DNA from 4 places in the Bacteroides faecis genome. Region 1 is predicted to be linked to each of the others. Evidence: riboswitches for the same ligand, from Rfam matches in the RefSeq annotation. Region 1 holds a riboswitch; each other region holds the start of a gene.

Region 1 (4,399 bases):
TCACTTAGCAATATCAAGATCAAGGACAAGTATATGTTCAGCATCTATAACGGATTAGTATTCAACGGTAAAGTATTGTCCAATGAAACTTATAAAGATGACGCCCCAGTACAATCCTACGATGTAAACGAATTGCTTGCCGCTAAAGAAGGAGAAGAACCTACCGCCACACCATTGGATATCAATCAAAACCAGAAAACTAATTTCGTACTGGCTAAAGACGGCAATGCCTATACACTCGAAGCAACCAGTGAAGGAAATTACCTCGTGAAGATCAATAAGGATTTTACCGTAGAAAAAACATTATTGGCTTTCCAGCCGGCAAAAAGTTCTTACTCTACACCTACCATCGGTATGGTAGCATCTGAAAGTGAAAACATAATCTACATTGTATCCAATGATGGTGCTATATACAAATATGTAATAGGTGAAAACAATTCATTGAGTCAACCCTTTATTGCAGTGGACAAATTAAAATCTTCCATTACTGCCACTCCACAACTTAATCAACAAACCGGAGAGTTATACGTAGTTTATAACCAGAAATCGAAGTATACGATTACCGTTTACAATAAAGACGGCTCCTTAAACTATTCCGTAGACTGTGGTAGCAGTTCTCCTTCTCACGTATTATTTAATAACTAAACTAGCATTCGGAAATGAAAAAACATTGGTACATCTTAGCAGTAATGACAACTGTTATATTCACTTCGTGCAACAAAGACGAGGAAATCACAGAAGAAACAAATGAACTCAAAGTATTGGAATACTGCCCGGCACCGGGACAATTCATTAACGAGGGTTTCAACTGCCAGACGATGGAAGAAGCAAATGCCTATGCAGAGCAACGCTTCAAGCAGAAAAACTATGTTTCTCTCGGATCTTTTGGCGGATATATCACCGTCAAAATGCCGAAAGAGATCAAGAACCGCAAAGGATATGACTTTGGTATCATTGGCAATCCTTTTGACGGAAGCTCGGAACCCGGCATCGTATGGGTATCGGAAGATGCTAACGGTAACGGAAAAGCAGACGATGTCTGGTACGAACTTAAAGGAAGCGACAATCCGACACGGGATTACTCCGTTACCTATTTCAGACCTGACGAAATAGGAGACATTCCTTGGGAAGATAGCGAAGGAGAGAAAGGTGTCATCAAGTATCTCTCTCAATATCATGCTCAAATGTATTATCCCAACTGGATCGAAGAAGACTCTTATACACTGACCGGAAGCATGCTTGAACCACGTACCGTACTGGAAGGCGGTAAATGGAAGAACCAGTCTTTCGGCAAAGGATATGCCGACAACTGGGGAAGCGATATGGCAAAAGACGACAACGGCAATTACCGCTATAACCAGTTTGATCTGGACGATGCAATCGATTCAAACGGCAACTCCGTGAAGCTGGATCGTATCCACTTCGTGAAAGTGCAAAGTGCCATCTTGAAGAATGTAGAGTCAATCGGTGAAGTCTCTACCGAAGTATTGGGCTTCAAGGCATTCTAGAAAACAATTAGAGATCATGGATTTACTATCGCTCCTTTCTTGCAAAAGACAAATAAACTCTCTATCTTTGTCGCGCATTGGTTTGCAACTCTCATGCACGAGGGGAGCGATTAAAAGGGAATCAGGTGCAAGTCCTGAACAGTCCCGCTGCTGTAAGTTCGTATATTATGTTGTGAGCAACGACTTCTAGCCACTGGAAAGCAAAGTCCGGGAAGGCGCTCGCAATAAGAACAAGTCAGAAGACCTACCATGCAAACTCGTTTCACTGCTTTCGAGGAAAAAGCGTTGAGTCTAATGAGCCGGACATTTCGTCCATCATTTCATTCACCACTCTGATTCAGAGAAAGTGTGTACAAACTAATAAACTCTGCCAAGTTTATTATGATGTCCGGTCGAAGTGAGTTCGCCCGGACATTTTTAATTAAAACGAGGTGGACGACAAAGATAAAATGGAAGAGAGAACATTTTGTAAAACGATATATGCGGTACTCTGCTGCCTGCTCCTTTCTACATCACTTTTTGCGCAAAAGCAAAAGGTAGACACCACTCATATTTATTCGATCCCCGAAATAACGGTCTCCGACCCTTATCAGACCCGGGAAGTCCGCTCCACCACTCCCGAACAAATCTTCTCAAAAGAGGAACTCAAAAATCTGCATGTACTGCAAGTATCGGATGCAGTAAAGCATTTCGCCGGAGTCACCGTGAAAGATTATGGAGGTATCGGAGGGCTGAAAACCGTATCTATACGAAGCCTAGGAGCACAACACACCGCTGTAGCCTATGACGGTATTACTATCAGCGACTGCCAGACCGGACAAATAGACATCGGACGTTTCTCTTTAAATAACGTCGACCGCCTTTCACTCCACAACGGACAAGGAGATAATATTTTTCAACCTGCCCGTACCTTTGCCTCCGCCGGATTATTGAACATACAAACACCCACTCCGTATTTCTCTGCCCACAAGCAGACCAATATGGCAGCCGAATTCAAAACCGGTTCATGGAGCTTAGTAAACCCTTCTCTCTTACTGGAACGACAACTCACTAATACATGGAGCATGTCTGCCAATGGAGAATGGATGTCTTCAGACGGTCATTATCCATTTATCCTGCACTACGGAAACGGCGAAGACATGCAAACCAGCAAAGAGAAACGTCACAACACCGATGTACAAAATCTCCGTGCAGAAGTAGGCATCTACGGCAATTTCTCCGACAAAGAACAGTGGAAACTGAAAGCCTACTATTACCAGTCTTCACGAGGCTTGCCCAATGCGACAACCCTGTATTACGACTTTGCCCTGCAACATCTACGAGACAAAAATACATTTATCCAAAGCCAATACAAGAAAGAATTCAACAGGAAATGGGTATTTCAGACATCTGCCAAATGGAACTGGAGTTACCAGAACTACCAAGACCCGAATCCTACCGTAGCGGCAAAGGAAATCAATAACAGCTATTACCAGCAAGAGTACTACCTGTCTGCCTCCACTCTTTACCGGATGCTGGACAATCTCTCTTTCTCCTTGTCGACCGACGGAAGCATCAACACAATGAATGCCAATTTAAATAACTTTGTCTCCCCTACCCGGTACTCATGGCTGACTGCCTTTGCCGGAAAATACATGAATAACTGGGTGACATTATCTGCCTCTGCCCTGGCAACCGTCATCAATGAAAAAGCCAAAAGCGGAGGGAGTGCAGGCAATCACCGGAAACTGTCTCCCAATGTCAGCGCCTCGATCAAACCTTTTGAGAATGAAGAACTCAGGTTCCGCTTTTTCTACAAAGACATCTTCCGCCTGCCTAGTTTCAACGATTTATATTACAGCCAGACGGGAAATATCAACTTAAAACCGGAGAATGCCATTCAGTATAACATAGGCATCACCTATAGTAAAGAAATAAATGACTTTATACCTTATATTTCGGCTACTGTAGACGCTTATCATAATAAAGTGACCGACAAGATTATAGCTGTTCCAACCAAGAATTTATTCACCTGGAGCATGCTCAATCTCGGCAAGGTAGATATAAAAGGAATAGATGCAACAGCCAGTATCAACCTGCAACCTTGGCAGAAGCTCGGAATTAACCTCTCCGGCAACTACACCTACCAACGGGCACTGGATGTGACCAACTCTGATCTTAACACTCCTGAAGGAAGAGTTTACAAACATCAGATAGCCTATACCCCCAGAGTTTCCGCATCCGGACATGCCGGAATAGAAACTCCCTGGGTGAATCTGTCCTATTCCTTCCTGTTCTCGGGCAAACGGTACATGCTCGGACAGAATATCAGTGATAACCGTTTGGACAGCTATAGCGATCACAGCCTCTCTGCCGGCAGAGATTTTAAGATGCGGAATGTCACAGCATCATTAAACGTAGAAGTGCTGAACTTACTGAACAAGAATTACGAGATTGTAAAGAACTTCCCCATGCCGGGACGATCTTTCAGAGTCACGGTAGGAGTCAGATATTAATAATGGAGCCATTAAACTTTGTGTATGAAAGAAAGCATACTTTATAATATATATCAATCAGGGAAATATTTATCCCTTTTATTGTTCTTCCTCATCGCCTGTGATGACTTGGAGGACAAGCCCAGCCTGGTGCCCGGAGAAAGCGGAGACGTCTACGAAACCGGCACAGCGGAAATGTATATTCTAAGCGAAGGACTATTCAATCAGAACAACAGCTCACTGGCCCGCTATTCTTTCAATCAGCAGAAACGTACCAGCAATTATTTCAGTGCAAACAACCAACGGGGATTAGGGGATACCGCCAATGACATGGCTATCTATGGCAATAAAATATATATCGTAGTCAATGTATCAAGTACCGTAGAAGTAATAGACTTTACGACCGGAAAATCAATC
Region 2 (4,399 bases), 120 kb from region 1:
GTTTGCCCAAAACAGATGGAAACCTTTAGGATATACCACTTCGGAAGCATCACTCAATAATGCTTCTTTCGAAACATCCGGCAGTTTATATATGTTGTCAATGATATCATGTATATCCATAAATAGTTTTATTTCAATTGCTTTGCCACTCTTTTCAGCATAAAACGGATGGTTTGCCAAAAATAGTCACTTTAAATAAACAAACAATGACTTTACCCATTTTTCTGTACTTCGTCCATTCATATTTTGTTTTAAAACAAAATAAGGGCTGCCCCATACAAGGACAGCCCTCACCTATTCTATTTACATATCCTATTAATCTTCAATAGTACATATACTTACACGGTTCCAGTCCGGTTCGGTAAACATGTCACCTACTCCCTGACCTTCGGCAGTGATACGTGCCGGATTAATCTTATATTTGTTGACCAAGATCGTTTTTACAGCCTCTGCACGAGCCGCAGCTATTCGGGCATTGACTTCCACACTACCTTCCGGAGAAGCATATCCTTTGATCACTACTTTTGAGTCGGCATATTTCTTCATATAAGAAGCTACACGTTCTACATTCGGGAGCTGTGAAGCATCAACCGATGATTTGCCTTGTCTGAAAGTAATGATAGATTCGGGAACACGGGCAGTCTTTACCACAGTTTCAACCGGAACAACCTTAGTGCGACATGCTTCAAGTTCCTGCTGCAATCCGCTGATTTTCTGGTTAGCGCTGTTCAACTCACCATCCTTATTATTCACCTGTCCACGAAGAGCATTGACAGAAGCGTTCAGATCGTCAATTTCGCCTTGGTTGTAAACTCTCACTTCAGTGAAGTAACGGTTTCCTGAACTGGTCTTAAAGTGATAAGTCAGTCCGGCAGTCAATTCAAATGCCGCATTGTTGGCATTGAAACGGCTTTTTGCCTGATTGAAGTCACCTTGCATATCATATACAATGGCTGGTTTCACTCCTAAAGTCCAGGCTTTGCTTTCACCAAGGTTAAAGTTCAGATTCAATCCGAAGCGGGTAGACCATGAATTCTGATCGCCATCGCCATTCACATAATAGTGCAGCCAACCCGCACCGGCTACTGCCTCAACCTCAAACAAACGAGGAACACCCTTGTAACCTGCAAACAGGTTCATCAGGTTTACTTTACCCAACAGGCTAACGTCAGATGCGTCAAAAGCTGTTTTGCTTTGGGTAGTATTGATATATCCCATGCCTTGCAATCCTAAACCAAATATAGGAGTTAATTGTTTGGAGACTCCGATTCCGAAACCGGGACGTGCATTCTTAAAGAAAGCGCTGTGAGTAAGAGGAGTAATCACACCGGCGTTTACTTCTACAGACCAATTATCTGCAAACTTTGTACCTTCCACAACAGTCTGGGCATTCGCTGTAAAAGCGCCCAATACCATAGCTAATAAAATAATAGATTTTCTCATAATCATTCTTTTTTAAATTGTAATGTTTCATTTGCTAAATTATTAGAAATGTTTTATTTGCTCATGTCTAACTTTTTAGTTCATAATTAAAGCTCGTTATTTAGATTAAACAACATTCCATATCAAATATTAGTTCGCAGGTCTCTAGCTGAATTAACATCTATTTACTCAATCCATCCAGGAGAAACGATACATGTATGTTCCGGCATTCCCTGTTAGAGAACAAATATGAAAGAACGACTATTATGCAAAAACTGGATACGAAATATACAGAGGGATCAGAAGGAAGATCGAAAAAACGGCTGGATTTCCAATCTAAAAATATCCAATGAACAGGAATATCGATTATTATATTGCGATATGATACAATTCTGTAGCTGTTACATCCCCAATAACACCAATTGTAAGAAAACCAGTCCAAGTTAACACAATATATAGTGATGGAAAATGAAAACAACCAGCGTAAAAAGCCGGTTGAAAAAGAGATTTCCCCCTTCCTTGCAAAGAAAACAAACCTTCCTCACCGACCAATGACCCGTTCCTTTAAAACCAACGGACCGTTTCATTTAAAGGAACAACCTGTTTCATGCATTGTTATGATGCATATAACAGTTATATTGATGCAATAAAGCCTTCAGAAAGTGTATATTATTTCATCTTTATATGCATAATTCTCTCTATCTAAAGAAAATCATACCGAAAACATTCATTCTCAATATTAAAAACAGAACATTGATAAAAGACACAAATCGATGAGATTAACACTTTATTTTCACTTTGCGACAGTATCCGGGTTTGTGTATCCTGTTTCAAAAAAGATTTTTTTCTTTTTATTATGCACAGTGAAATCAGCATAACGGCTTTCAGATATATGCTAATAATAGCCGAATAATTTTATCCCCTTTTCAGTTGGATTATTGATTTAATTTCTAACTTTGCCGACAACATCGGTTTCCGAATCATCATCAACATGAAACGGAATTAAAAGGGAATCCCGTGAAAATCAGGAACTATCCCCGTAGCTGTAAGTTTTATCCCTCCATCAGAATGAGAGAAATGTTGTGGCATTCATCCGCCACTGGTTTTGCTGAACAAACCGGGAAGGCGTCACAACAGAAACAAGTCAGAAGACCTGCCGATATGATAACCGTTATTCCAGGCTTTCGGGTGAAAGGCAATAGAACGAATCCTACACAGATCCATTTTATTACAAGCTCCGGAAATTGTCGTGCACGAATAACTATGTAAGCACAAATTATATTTGTTAATTCTTAAAATATAGGTATAATCAGTTCGGAGATATTTATTATCAAAAGGGACGGGAAGAAAGAACTTTTTTCCCTCGACAAAATTAAGAATGCAATATCCAAGGCATTCTTGTCAGTAGGAAGTTTTGCAACACAGGATGTTATCACCAACGTGTTGAGTCGTGTCAGTATCAGTGACGGGACAAATGTAGAAGAAATCCAAAACCAGGTGGAGGTCGCCCTGATGGCAGAGCATTATTACAGCGTTGCCAAGGCATATATGCTGTATCGCCAGAAACATCTGGAAGACCGGGAAGTAAGGGACAAGCTCAAATTTCTTCTCGATTATTGCGACGCTTCCAATCCGGCTACCGGCAGCAAATACGATTCCAACGCCAATATGGAGAACAAGAATATCGCCACACTGATAGGCGAACTCCCCAAATCGAATTTTATCCGCCTCAACCGCCGCCTGTTGATAGACCGCCTGAAAGATATGTACGGCAAAGAAATATCCGACCGTTATCTGGACCTGCTGAATCATCACTTCATCTACAAGAATGATGAAACCAATCTTGCCAACTACTGTGCAAGTATTACGATGTATCCCTGGTTGATAGCAGGCACAACAGCCGTAGGAGGCAATTCCACTGCCCCCACCAATCTGAAATCTTTCTGTGGCGGATTCGTCAATATGGTATTCATCGTATCGAGTATGTTGAGCGGGGCATGCGCTACGCCCGAGTTTCTGATGTATATGAACTATTTCATAGGACTGGAATACGGACAGGATTATTATAAGAACCCCGATAAACTCGCAGACCTATCCCTGAAACAAAGATCGATTGACAAAGTTATAACGGACTGTTTCGAACAAATAGTTTATTCCATCAATCAGCCTACAGGAGCACGCAACTTCCAGGCTATCTTCTGGAATGTAGCTTATTATGACAAGTATTATTTCAACAGCCTTTTCGAGCACTTCGTTTTCCCGGATGGAAGCAAGCCCGACTGGGATTCACTCAGCTGGTTGCAGAAGCGTTTTATGAAATGGTTTAATAAAGAACGCACCCGCACCGTACTGACATTCCCTGTCGAGACAATGGCACTCTTGACAAAAGACGGTGACGTGCTGGATAAAGAATACGGTGACTTCACTGCCGAGATGTATGCAGAGGGGCATTCCTTCTTTACTTATATGAGCGACAATGCCGATTCTTTGAGCAGTTGCTGCCGCTTGCGTAATGAGATACAAGACAACGGTTTCAGTTATACGCTGGGAGCCGGAGGAGTTTCTACCGGTTCTAAAAGTGTGCTCACCATCAATCTGAACCGCTGTATCCAGCACGCTGTAAAATCCGGCATGCTTTATCCTTTCTTTCTGGAAGAAGTAGTCGATCTGGTTCATAAAGTACAACTGGCCTATAATGAGAATCTGAAGCAACTGCAGGCAAAAGGAATGTTGCCGCTATTTGATGCCGGTTACATCAATATGAGTCGTCAGTATCTTACTATCGGTGTAAACGGACTGGTGGAAGCCGCACAGTTCATGGGAATCGACATTAATGATAATCCTAAATATGAAGCTTTTGTACAGGAAATTCTCGGCATGATTGAAAAATATAACAAGAAATACCGTACAAAAGACATTCTGTTCAACTGTGAAATGATTCCTGCCGAAAATGTCGGAGTGAAGCATGCGAAATGGG
Region 3 (4,399 bases), 720 kb from region 1:
CTATGACGGCGATTTAGGCATTGCGCTTTCGGATACATACACTTCCGGTATATTTCTTAGTAACCTCAGTCGTAAGCAGGCTAAACTTTTTGATGGTGTCCGGTGCGATTCGGGAAATGAATTTGATTTTACCGATAAGCTGGTAGCCCGTTACAAAGAGTTGGGCATTGATTCAACCACCAAGACAATAGTCTTCAGCAATGCGCTCGACTTCACTAAAGCGCTCGACATACAAGATTACTGCAAAGGCAAGATCCGTTGTTCTTTCGGAATCGGCACCAATCTCACCAATGATACCGGATTCACTCCTTCCAATATCGTCATGAAACTGACACAATGCAAGATGAATGTCAACCAAGAATGGAGAGAGTGTATCAAACTCTCGGATGATGCCGGAAAGCATACCGGTAGCCCTGAGGAAGTACAAGCCTGTCTATATGAATTGAGGCTGACCGGAAATCAATGATTACCCGGATTTTCGGACTTACTTAACAAAAGAGTGCCAAAGCCCTGCAAACGTATAAGCATAAAAAAAGGAGCAACGCCTTGCTCCAACCTTTTGTTAACCTTAAATCTAATACTATGAAAAACACAGTGCAAAGATACGGACTTTTAGCATATCCGCAAATTATCCAAATAAAAAAGCATGTTTCATAACATGATTTAAAACTTTCAGAGGGAAATACTCCCTCTTATTAATACTTTTTCAAGATTTAAACTCCCTCACGGCTCTTCCCAGTCTTTCCAAAGACAGTTCGCCGGATTGCCTCCACAACTGTTCCCCTTTTCTGAGAAGGATAAATGTAGGAGTAGATTCTATCGTATAGAAATTAGCCAGTTCGCTTTCTTCATCTACGTCGACCTGCACCACTTCAACTATACCTTCCATTTCTCTTTTGAACTCCTTTACCAAAGGTTCCATGCGTTTGCAATGAGGGCACCACGTTGCATAAAATTCTGCCATTACCCAGTCGTCACCGGCTAGTTTCTCCTTGTTTCTTGCCTCACGGGCTATTTTCTTTTCTTTCATGATTGATTCTCCTTTTTTAAATTAATGATTGGAAGTCTCAACAACATAAAAGAAGGAAGGTTTAGGAGATAAACATTAATACACAGAGATTTAGTTCTATTGGAAAACTAAAAAAGGAGTTCAAAGAGCCCGGTTAAGTCTGTTTGTATTTACCGGTCAGCTCTCCCTATCCAACCGGATAGCCTATGTACACCGAAGGAAATCATTGCACAAAAATGAAACTTTCGTGCAAAAAAAAGATATTCTATTCAATATTTATTTATCTTTGCCCCCCGAAATGGTTCGGAATCCGTATCCAACGGACGATGATTAAAAGGGAATCGGGTGTAAATCCCGGACAGTCCCGCTGCTGTGAAGTTCTATTAAATGTCTTATAAGTGAACTAATTTTACGCCACTGATGTTAATTCGGGAAGGCAAATAAGACAAGAGTCAGTCAGAAGACCTGCCACTTCGCGTAAAAGCGTTCTTGCACCTCGTGGATTAGGAGTAAAGAACATCATTTGTTAAGCCCCAAATCAAGAAAATACTGTGTTTTCATCAGGTGGAGTATGTCCGTCAGATGGGAAGACATTAAATAAGTATGTACTTAAATGAAAGAAGTATGATAAAAAAAATCTTAGTAGCCAATCGCGGTGAAATCGCCGTAAGGGTGATGCGTTCCTGCAGGGAAATGGAGATAACGAGCATTGCTATCTTCTCCGAAGCAGACCGGACCGCGAAGCACGTGCTCTACGCAGACGAAGCATATTGTGTAGGACCGGCAGCATCCAAAGAGAGTTATCTGAATATAGACAAAATCATCGAAGTGGCCAAAGCGAGTCACGCCGACGCTATCCATCCGGGTTACGGCTTCCTTTCCGAAAACGCCACTTTCGCCCGTCGATGCCAGGAAGAAGGCATCATCTTTATCGGCCCCAATCCGGAAACAATGGAAGCGATGGGAGATAAAATTTCCGCCCGCATAAAAATGATAGAAGCAGGAGTCCCTGTAGTTCCCGGTACACAAGAGAATCTGAAGAGCGTAGAAGAAGCTGTAGAACTTTGCAACAAGATCGGCTATCCGGTGATGCTGAAAGCTTCTATGGGTGGCGGTGGAAAAGGTATGCGCCTCATCCACAGTGCCGAAGAAGTAGAAGAAGCATATACGACTGCCAAGAGCGAATCCTTGTCTTCTTTCGGTGACGACACGGTTTATCTGGAGAAATTCGTCGAAGAGCCTCACCATATCGAGTTTCAGGTATTGGGTGACAAACACGGAAATGTCATTCACCTTTGCGAACGTGAATGTTCCGTTCAACGCCGCAATCAGAAGATTGTAGAAGAAACTCCTTCGGTTTTTGTCACTCCGGAATTGCGCAAAGATATGGGAGAGAAAGCGGTAGCTGCGGCAAAAGCTGTCAACTATATCGGTGCGGGAACAATCGAGTTCCTGGTAGACAAACACCGTAACTACTACTTCCTTGAAATGAATACCCGCCTGCAGGTGGAACATCCGATAACAGAACAGGTAGTGGGCGTCGACTTAGTAAAAGAGCAGATCAAGGTAGCCGACGGACAAGTACTGCAGTTGAAGCAGAAAGATATTCAGCAACGCGGACACGCTATCGAATGTCGTATTTGTGCCGAAGATACAGAAATGAACTTCATGCCAAGCCCGGGAATCATCAAGCAGATTACAGAACCGAACGGTATCGGTGTACGCATCGACAGCTATGTATACGAGGGTTATGAGATACCTATTTACTACGACCCGATGATCGGCAAACTGATAGTATGGGCCACCAGCCGCGAATATGCCATCGAACGGATGCGCCGCGTGCTCCACGAATATAAACTCACCGGAGTGAAAAACAACATCAGCTACCTGCGTGCCATCATGGATACTCCCGACTTTGTAGAAGGTCATTACGATACCGGATTCATCGCCAAGAACGGCGAATACCTGCAACAGTGCATCATGCGCACCAGCGAACGCTCCGAAAACGTAGCTCTGATTGCCGCATATATGGACTATCTGATGAATCTTGAAGAGAATAACAGCGGCATGGCAACCGACAACCGCCCCATCAGCAAGTGGAAAGAGTTCGGATTGCACAAAGGTGTGTTGAGAATCTAACGTTAACAAAGAATATTCAATTATGGAAATTCATATAGGAAACCGTGTGGCCGAAGTGGAACTGGTCAGCAAGGAAGATAATAAAGTGGTGCTTACCATCGACGGAAAGACATTTGAAGCAGATGTCGTAATGGCCGAAAACGGTACTTGCAACATTCTGATGGATGGCCGCAGTTCGAACGCGCAACTGATTCGCCGCGAGAATGGTAAAAACTACAAGGTAAATACCCACTATAGCAGTTTCAATGTAGAGATAGTGGACAGCCAGGCGAAATACCTGCGCATGCGCAAGAAAGGCGAAGAGGAACAAAACGACTGCATCACCTCTCCGATGCCGGGCAAGGTGGTGAAAATACCCGTAACGGTCGGTCAGGAAATGAAAGCCGGAGACACCGCCATCGTGATTGAGGCCATGAAGATGCAAAGTAACTATAAAGTATCTTCAGACTGCCGCATCAAAGAAATTCTGGTTCAGGAAGGTGATAACATCACCGGTGAGCAGACATTAATAACATTAGAACCGATTGCATAATATTTAGAACGGATTGCATTATGGAAGAAAAGAATAACGCATATGCCACGTTTGAAGAACGTGACCGCATCGCCTCTCTTGGCGGAGGTGTGGAAAAGATAGAGAAGCAACACGAAAGCGGCAAGATGACTGCCCGCGAACGTATCGAGATGTTGCTCGATAAAGGTACTTTTGTAGAACTGGACAAACTGATGGTTCACCGCTGTACCAACTACGGTATGGATAAAAATAAGATTCCGGGAGACGGTATCGTATCTGGTTACGGAAAGATTGACGGTCGCCAGGTATTTGTTTATGCATATGATTTTACGGTATATGGCGGTTCGCTGTCAGCTTCCAATGCCAAGAAAATCGTAAAAGTGCAGCAGCTGGCGTTGAAGAACGGTGCTCCGATTATTGCGCTGAACGATTCGGGTGGCGCGCGTATTCAGGAAGGTATCGAAAGTCTTTCGGGATATGCCGATATTTTCTATCAGAACACGATGGCAAGCGGAGTGATTCCGCAGATTTCCGCCATTCTCGGTCCCTGCGCTGGAGGTGCCTGCTACTCTCCTGCCCTTACCGACTTCATCTTTATGGTGAAGGAAAAGAGCCATATGTTCGTTACAGGTCCGGACGTGGTAAAAACGGTGATTCACGAAGAGGTAAGCAAAGAAGAACTGGGCGGTGCGATGACTCACAGCAGCAAGAGTGGTGTAACGCACTTTATGTGCAACACA
Region 4 (4,399 bases), 990 kb from region 1:
CCCCCGGACTGGGAGCTGCGCAGCAGGCCAACAGTGACCTGAACGGTATAGACGCCCCCGATATAGCATTGGGATATGCTGTCAGCTATCCGCTGGGTGTCGTAGGCATCATCCTGTCATTGCTCGCCTTGAAATATCTTCTGCGCATCAATACCGCACAGGAAGAAAAAGAAGCGGAAGTAGGTTTGGGACATTTGCAGGAACTTACCGTACGTCCTGTCTCCATCGAGGTAAGAAACGAATCGGTAGACGGTATCAAGATTAAAGAACTTCGTCCGTTATTGAATCGTAAGTTCGTCATTTCACGTATCAAACACCGTGAAGGAGGAGAAACAGAATTGGTCAACTCTGAAACGGTCATACATGTAGGAGACATTATCCTAGTCATCTCTACACCGATTGATGTGGAAGCAATCACCATCTTCTTCGGCAAGGAAATAAAAATGGAATGGGAACAGCTGAACAAACAGCTCATCTCACGCCGCATCCTGATAACCAAACCGGAACTCAACGGCAAGACTCTCTCACAACTGAAAATACGAAATAACTTCGGAGCAAGCATTACCCGCATCAACCGTTCGGGAGTGGACTTGGTTGCCGGCCCGCAGCTGCAGTTGCAAATGGGCGACCGTGTCACCATCGTTGGTACCGAGCTTGCCGTTGCTCATGCCGAGAAAGTACTGGGTAACTCAATGAAGCGCCTGAATCACCCTAATCTGATTCCTATTTTTATAGGTATCGCATTGGGTTGTATTCTGGGTAGTATTCCTTTTGCCTTCCCGGGTATTCCCCAACCGGTGAAACTGGGACTGGCAGGTGGTCCGCTCATCGTCTCTATTCTGATCAGCCGTTTCGGACCGAAATATAAGTTGATTACTTACACTACCATAAGCGCCAACCTGATGCTCCGTGAAATCGGTATTTCCATCTTCCTCGCTTGTGTAGGTCTGGGAGCAGGAGAAGGATTCGTAGATACCATCATTCATGGCGGAGGATATATATGGGTGGGTTACGGAGTTATCATCACCATTCTGCCTCTTCTGATTACGGGATTGGTAGGACGTTATTACTGCAAGCTGAATTACTTCACGTTAATCGGTGTTCTGGCAGGCTCTACCACTAACCCGCCGGCACTGGCATACTCCAATGACCTCACTTCCTGCGATGCACCAGCCGTAGGTTATGCTACAGTCTATCCGCTTACCATGTTTCTGCGGGTGCTGACGGCACAATTATTGATTCTATCGTTGGGATAGCTTTGCTAACGATCTATTCCGTCACGCGACAATACGCCTTGTTTATAATAATGCTTTACTTCCCGCATTTCGGTGACAAGATCGGCTATATCAATCAACTCCTGCGGTGCATAGCGTCCGGTAATAACGACCTCCGTTTCCGGACGCTTGCTACGCAACAGTTGTAACGCATCATCCAGTTCCAATAAACCTAAAAAGAGGGCAATGGTCAATTCATCCAATATAACGACTGCATATTCTCCGGAAAGCAGAACATCCCTGCATTTTGTCAACCCTTCGTGTGCCGCACGGATATCTGCTTCCGTAGCTTCACGGGTCAGCATACATCCGTTGCCGAACTGTTCTATCGAAATCCGGTCGAACTTTTCAACCATACGGGTTTCATTGTATTTCATGCTTTTGACAAACTGCCCGATGAATACGCTTTTACCTGCACAAAGGGCACGGACTGCCAGGCCGAATGCTGCCGTCGTCTTTCCTTTTCCATCACCCGTATAAATATGAATGTATCCTTTTTCCATCTGATTTTCCTCTGAATGATTAATAACCGCAGTACAAAAATAAACTATATCTTTGTGATATGAAAACAAGAGAAGACTATATTGCTGAAGACTTTACCGCTACCATTCCCGTTGCCGAATACATGGCAAACTATCGGGATGCCGAAAAATTTATCGGATTCTGCCGGCAATGCACCCGCTATAACACTTATTGGGCATGTCCTCCATTCTCATTCAATGTAGATCATTACCTTTCCCAATGCCAAACAGCTTTGATTATCGGGACGAAAATAACTCCTCTACATCCGGAAAGAATTACAGATGTTATCTCTTTCGGTAAAGAAATGATGGAGACTGAACGGAAACGGACAGATGAATTACTGCTGGAAATGGAAAAAACGTATAAAGGACGTGCATTCTTTCCCGTCTCTTGCCTGCTCTGCCCCACATGTACACGCACAGAAGGAAAACCTTGCCTATATCCCGAACGGGTACGTCCGTCACTGGAAGCCTGTGGGTTCGATATAGGTAAAACAGCATCCGAACTACTACATATTGAATTAAAATGGGGAGATAAAGACAGGATGCCGGAATACTTACTGTTAGTAAGCGGAATATTCGGAGATATACAAAAAGACCTGTAAACGATTCAATATCAGAACAAACAAAAATTCTTTTGATAAAACAAACAAGATATTAACAAAACTTTATACCTTTGTAGCGTTAAGGTTTCCGAAAACAGTGGACATACTGTTAAGGAATGAAAAGGGAATGCCGTGCAAACCGGCAACAGAACCTGCTGCTGTAAATCTTGGCTCTGCCTGTCAGAGCAAAACTGCAACTTGAAACCACTGGGTTCACAAACCTGGGAAGGTGTTGTCAGAAGAGATGAGTCAGAAGACCTGCCTTGATGCTCTGATTTACACCTGCGGGATTTCGGGTTACGGTCAAATAGAAAATAAGCATTTATATTTTATTTGATATAGATATTAGTGTCCCCGTTTGTGTAGATTATAGCTATCTAAACAAACGGGGATTTTTTGTTTAATATCAAATAATTTACATTTATGAGAAAGCAAATGCGTTTCTGGGCAGTCAGACTGATGACCTTCGCCCTTTTTAGTATTCTAATTGCAGGATGTTACAACGACGATGAGTTATGGGATGAAGTGAAGGGGATAAAAACCGAACTCTCTCAGTTAAAAGAAAACCTCAGCAATCTTCAGACAATCGTTTCGGCTTACGAGAATGCCAAGTTTATCACCAACTATGAAGAAACGGACGAAGGTATAAAGATTACTTTCAGCGACAATAAAACGATTATCGTCAAACACGGAGAAAAGGGAGCAGATGCCCCTGTAATCGGAGTGAAGGCAGAAGATGGAATCTATTACTGGACAATCACCGCAAACGGAGAAACCCAATTTCTGCTTGTAGACGGACAAAAACTCCGCGTAACCGGAGCAGCACCACAACTAAGTGTTGATACTGACGGATACTGGACAGTAGATGGAGAACGGCTCAAAGATACGACTGGAAAAGACGTAAAGGCCAACGAGTCCTTCTTTCAGTCAGTGATCCCTTCAGAAATGGAAGTTGTCTTTACTCTGACAAATGGAACCAGTTTCAGCATACCTACCACCAAAGGAGTAAACAGTTTCTCTTTCGTGAAACCGACCGACGGACGTCCTTACTACGTTTTCAACTTCAACGAAAAGAAAACTCTTTCACTGAATATGGACAAAATAATCAGCGTAGATTTCTTGAAGAAACCAGAAGGGTGGACATTCACTCTCAACAAAAATGCAAAAACACTAACAGTAAAAGCTCCTGCTTATACCGACCAATCCTACAATGGAGGTATTGTAACTCTGGTAGGTATCCACGAGAATGGGAATACGATGTTTGCTTCCATCGAAGTATGTGCTTCTATTGACTTTACTGATACAAAAGGTACTTTCGTAGTCTGTGAAGGCAATATGAGTAGTGCCAATGGAACGATCTATTTTTATGATAAAAACGGAGTTGAATACAGCAACGTTTTCGAAAATGCCAATAATGGTATGGAAATAGGAAATGTAGTTCAGGACATGTATATGGCAAACGATAAGATTTATATAATTACTCAAAATGGCAGCGGTCAGGGAGGAGCCGGACGTTTCGTGGTATGTGATGCCCATACGTTTAAAATGGAATACGCTGATCCTTTGGTAATCATGACTCCGGAAGGTAAATCTACGTGGCCTCAACACTTAGTAGTAGTCAGCCCGACACGTGCATACGTTCAATATTCAGAATCGGGTATGGAAGCCACTTCAGGTATCGCCGCACTGACTTTGAGCGATGGAGCTGTAAAAGTAGAACCAACAGTCGACGGAAGCTTCGGTGCATTTACTGTAGCAGGTGCTACTAAAGGCCGCATGGTTTATTCTCGCGGCAAGGTGTATGCGGGATGCGGACAGAAAGTAATTATCATCGATCCTGCCACTGATCAGATTATCAAATCAATCCCATTCGAAGGACATCAGATTAAGGGTATCGCCAAAGGCGCAGACGGAAATATCTATTGCCCGCTCGCCGCAACTTACACAGGAAGCCTTTACAGCCCGACATTCACCTCTTCTCCTAAAATGGTAGCGCTTG

What was found. Region 1 has a riboswitch for cobalamin ahead of K6V30_RS20705 (TonB-dependent receptor plug domain-containing protein). Riboswitches for the same ligand answer to the same signal wherever they lie in the genome.
Region 2: linked by a shared signal. The riboswitch ahead of nrdD (anaerobic ribonucleoside-triphosphate reductase) and the one ahead of K6V30_RS20705 (TonB-dependent receptor plug domain-containing protein) in region 1 are both predicted to bind cobalamin.
Region 3: linked by a shared signal. The riboswitch ahead of accC (acetyl-CoA carboxylase biotin carboxylase subunit) and the one ahead of K6V30_RS20705 (TonB-dependent receptor plug domain-containing protein) in region 1 are both predicted to bind cobalamin.
Region 4: linked by a shared signal. The riboswitch ahead of K6V30_RS24990 (DUF5074 domain-containing protein) and the one ahead of K6V30_RS20705 (TonB-dependent receptor plug domain-containing protein) in region 1 are both predicted to bind cobalamin.

What each region holds. Positions count from the first base shown of each region.
Region 1 is NZ_CP081916.1:5,246,626-5,251,024, forward strand. Features, by position in the region: gene K6V30_RS20695 (DUF5074 domain-containing protein) at 1-645, shown strand, start outside; gene K6V30_RS20700 (hypothetical protein) at 660-1,508, shown strand; cobalamin riboswitch at 1,569-1,774, shown strand; gene K6V30_RS20705 (TonB-dependent receptor plug domain-containing protein) at 1,958-4,003, shown strand; gene K6V30_RS20710 (YncE family protein) at 4,028-4,399, shown strand, end outside.
Region 2 is NZ_CP081916.1:5,126,659-5,131,057, forward strand. Features, by position in the region: gene K6V30_RS20215 (Crp/Fnr family transcriptional regulator) at 1-120, opposite strand, end outside; gene K6V30_RS20220 (OmpA family protein) at 316-1,449, opposite strand; gene K6V30_RS20225 (hypothetical protein) at 1,881-2,072, shown strand; cobalamin riboswitch at 2,375-2,597, shown strand; gene nrdD (anaerobic ribonucleoside-triphosphate reductase) at 2,728-4,399, shown strand, end outside.
Region 3 is NZ_CP081916.1:5,962,096-5,966,494, forward strand. Features, by position in the region: gene pncB (nicotinate phosphoribosyltransferase) at 1-466, shown strand, start outside; gene K6V30_RS23870 (thioredoxin family protein) at 707-1,030, opposite strand; cobalamin riboswitch at 1,292-1,496, shown strand; gene accC (acetyl-CoA carboxylase biotin carboxylase subunit) at 1,634-3,148, shown strand; gene K6V30_RS23880 (acyl-CoA carboxylase biotin carboxyl carrier protein subunit) at 3,171-3,680, shown strand; gene K6V30_RS23885 (acyl-CoA carboxylase subunit beta) at 3,701-4,399, shown strand, end outside.
Region 4 is NZ_CP081916.1:6,238,055-6,242,453, forward strand. Features, by position in the region: gene K6V30_RS24975 (putative transporter) at 1-1,256, shown strand, start outside; gene cobO (cob(I)yrinic acid a,c-diamide adenosyltransferase) at 1,262-1,801, opposite strand; gene K6V30_RS24985 (DUF2284 domain-containing protein) at 1,837-2,400, shown strand; cobalamin riboswitch at 2,466-2,680, shown strand; gene K6V30_RS24990 (DUF5074 domain-containing protein) at 2,824-4,399, shown strand, end outside.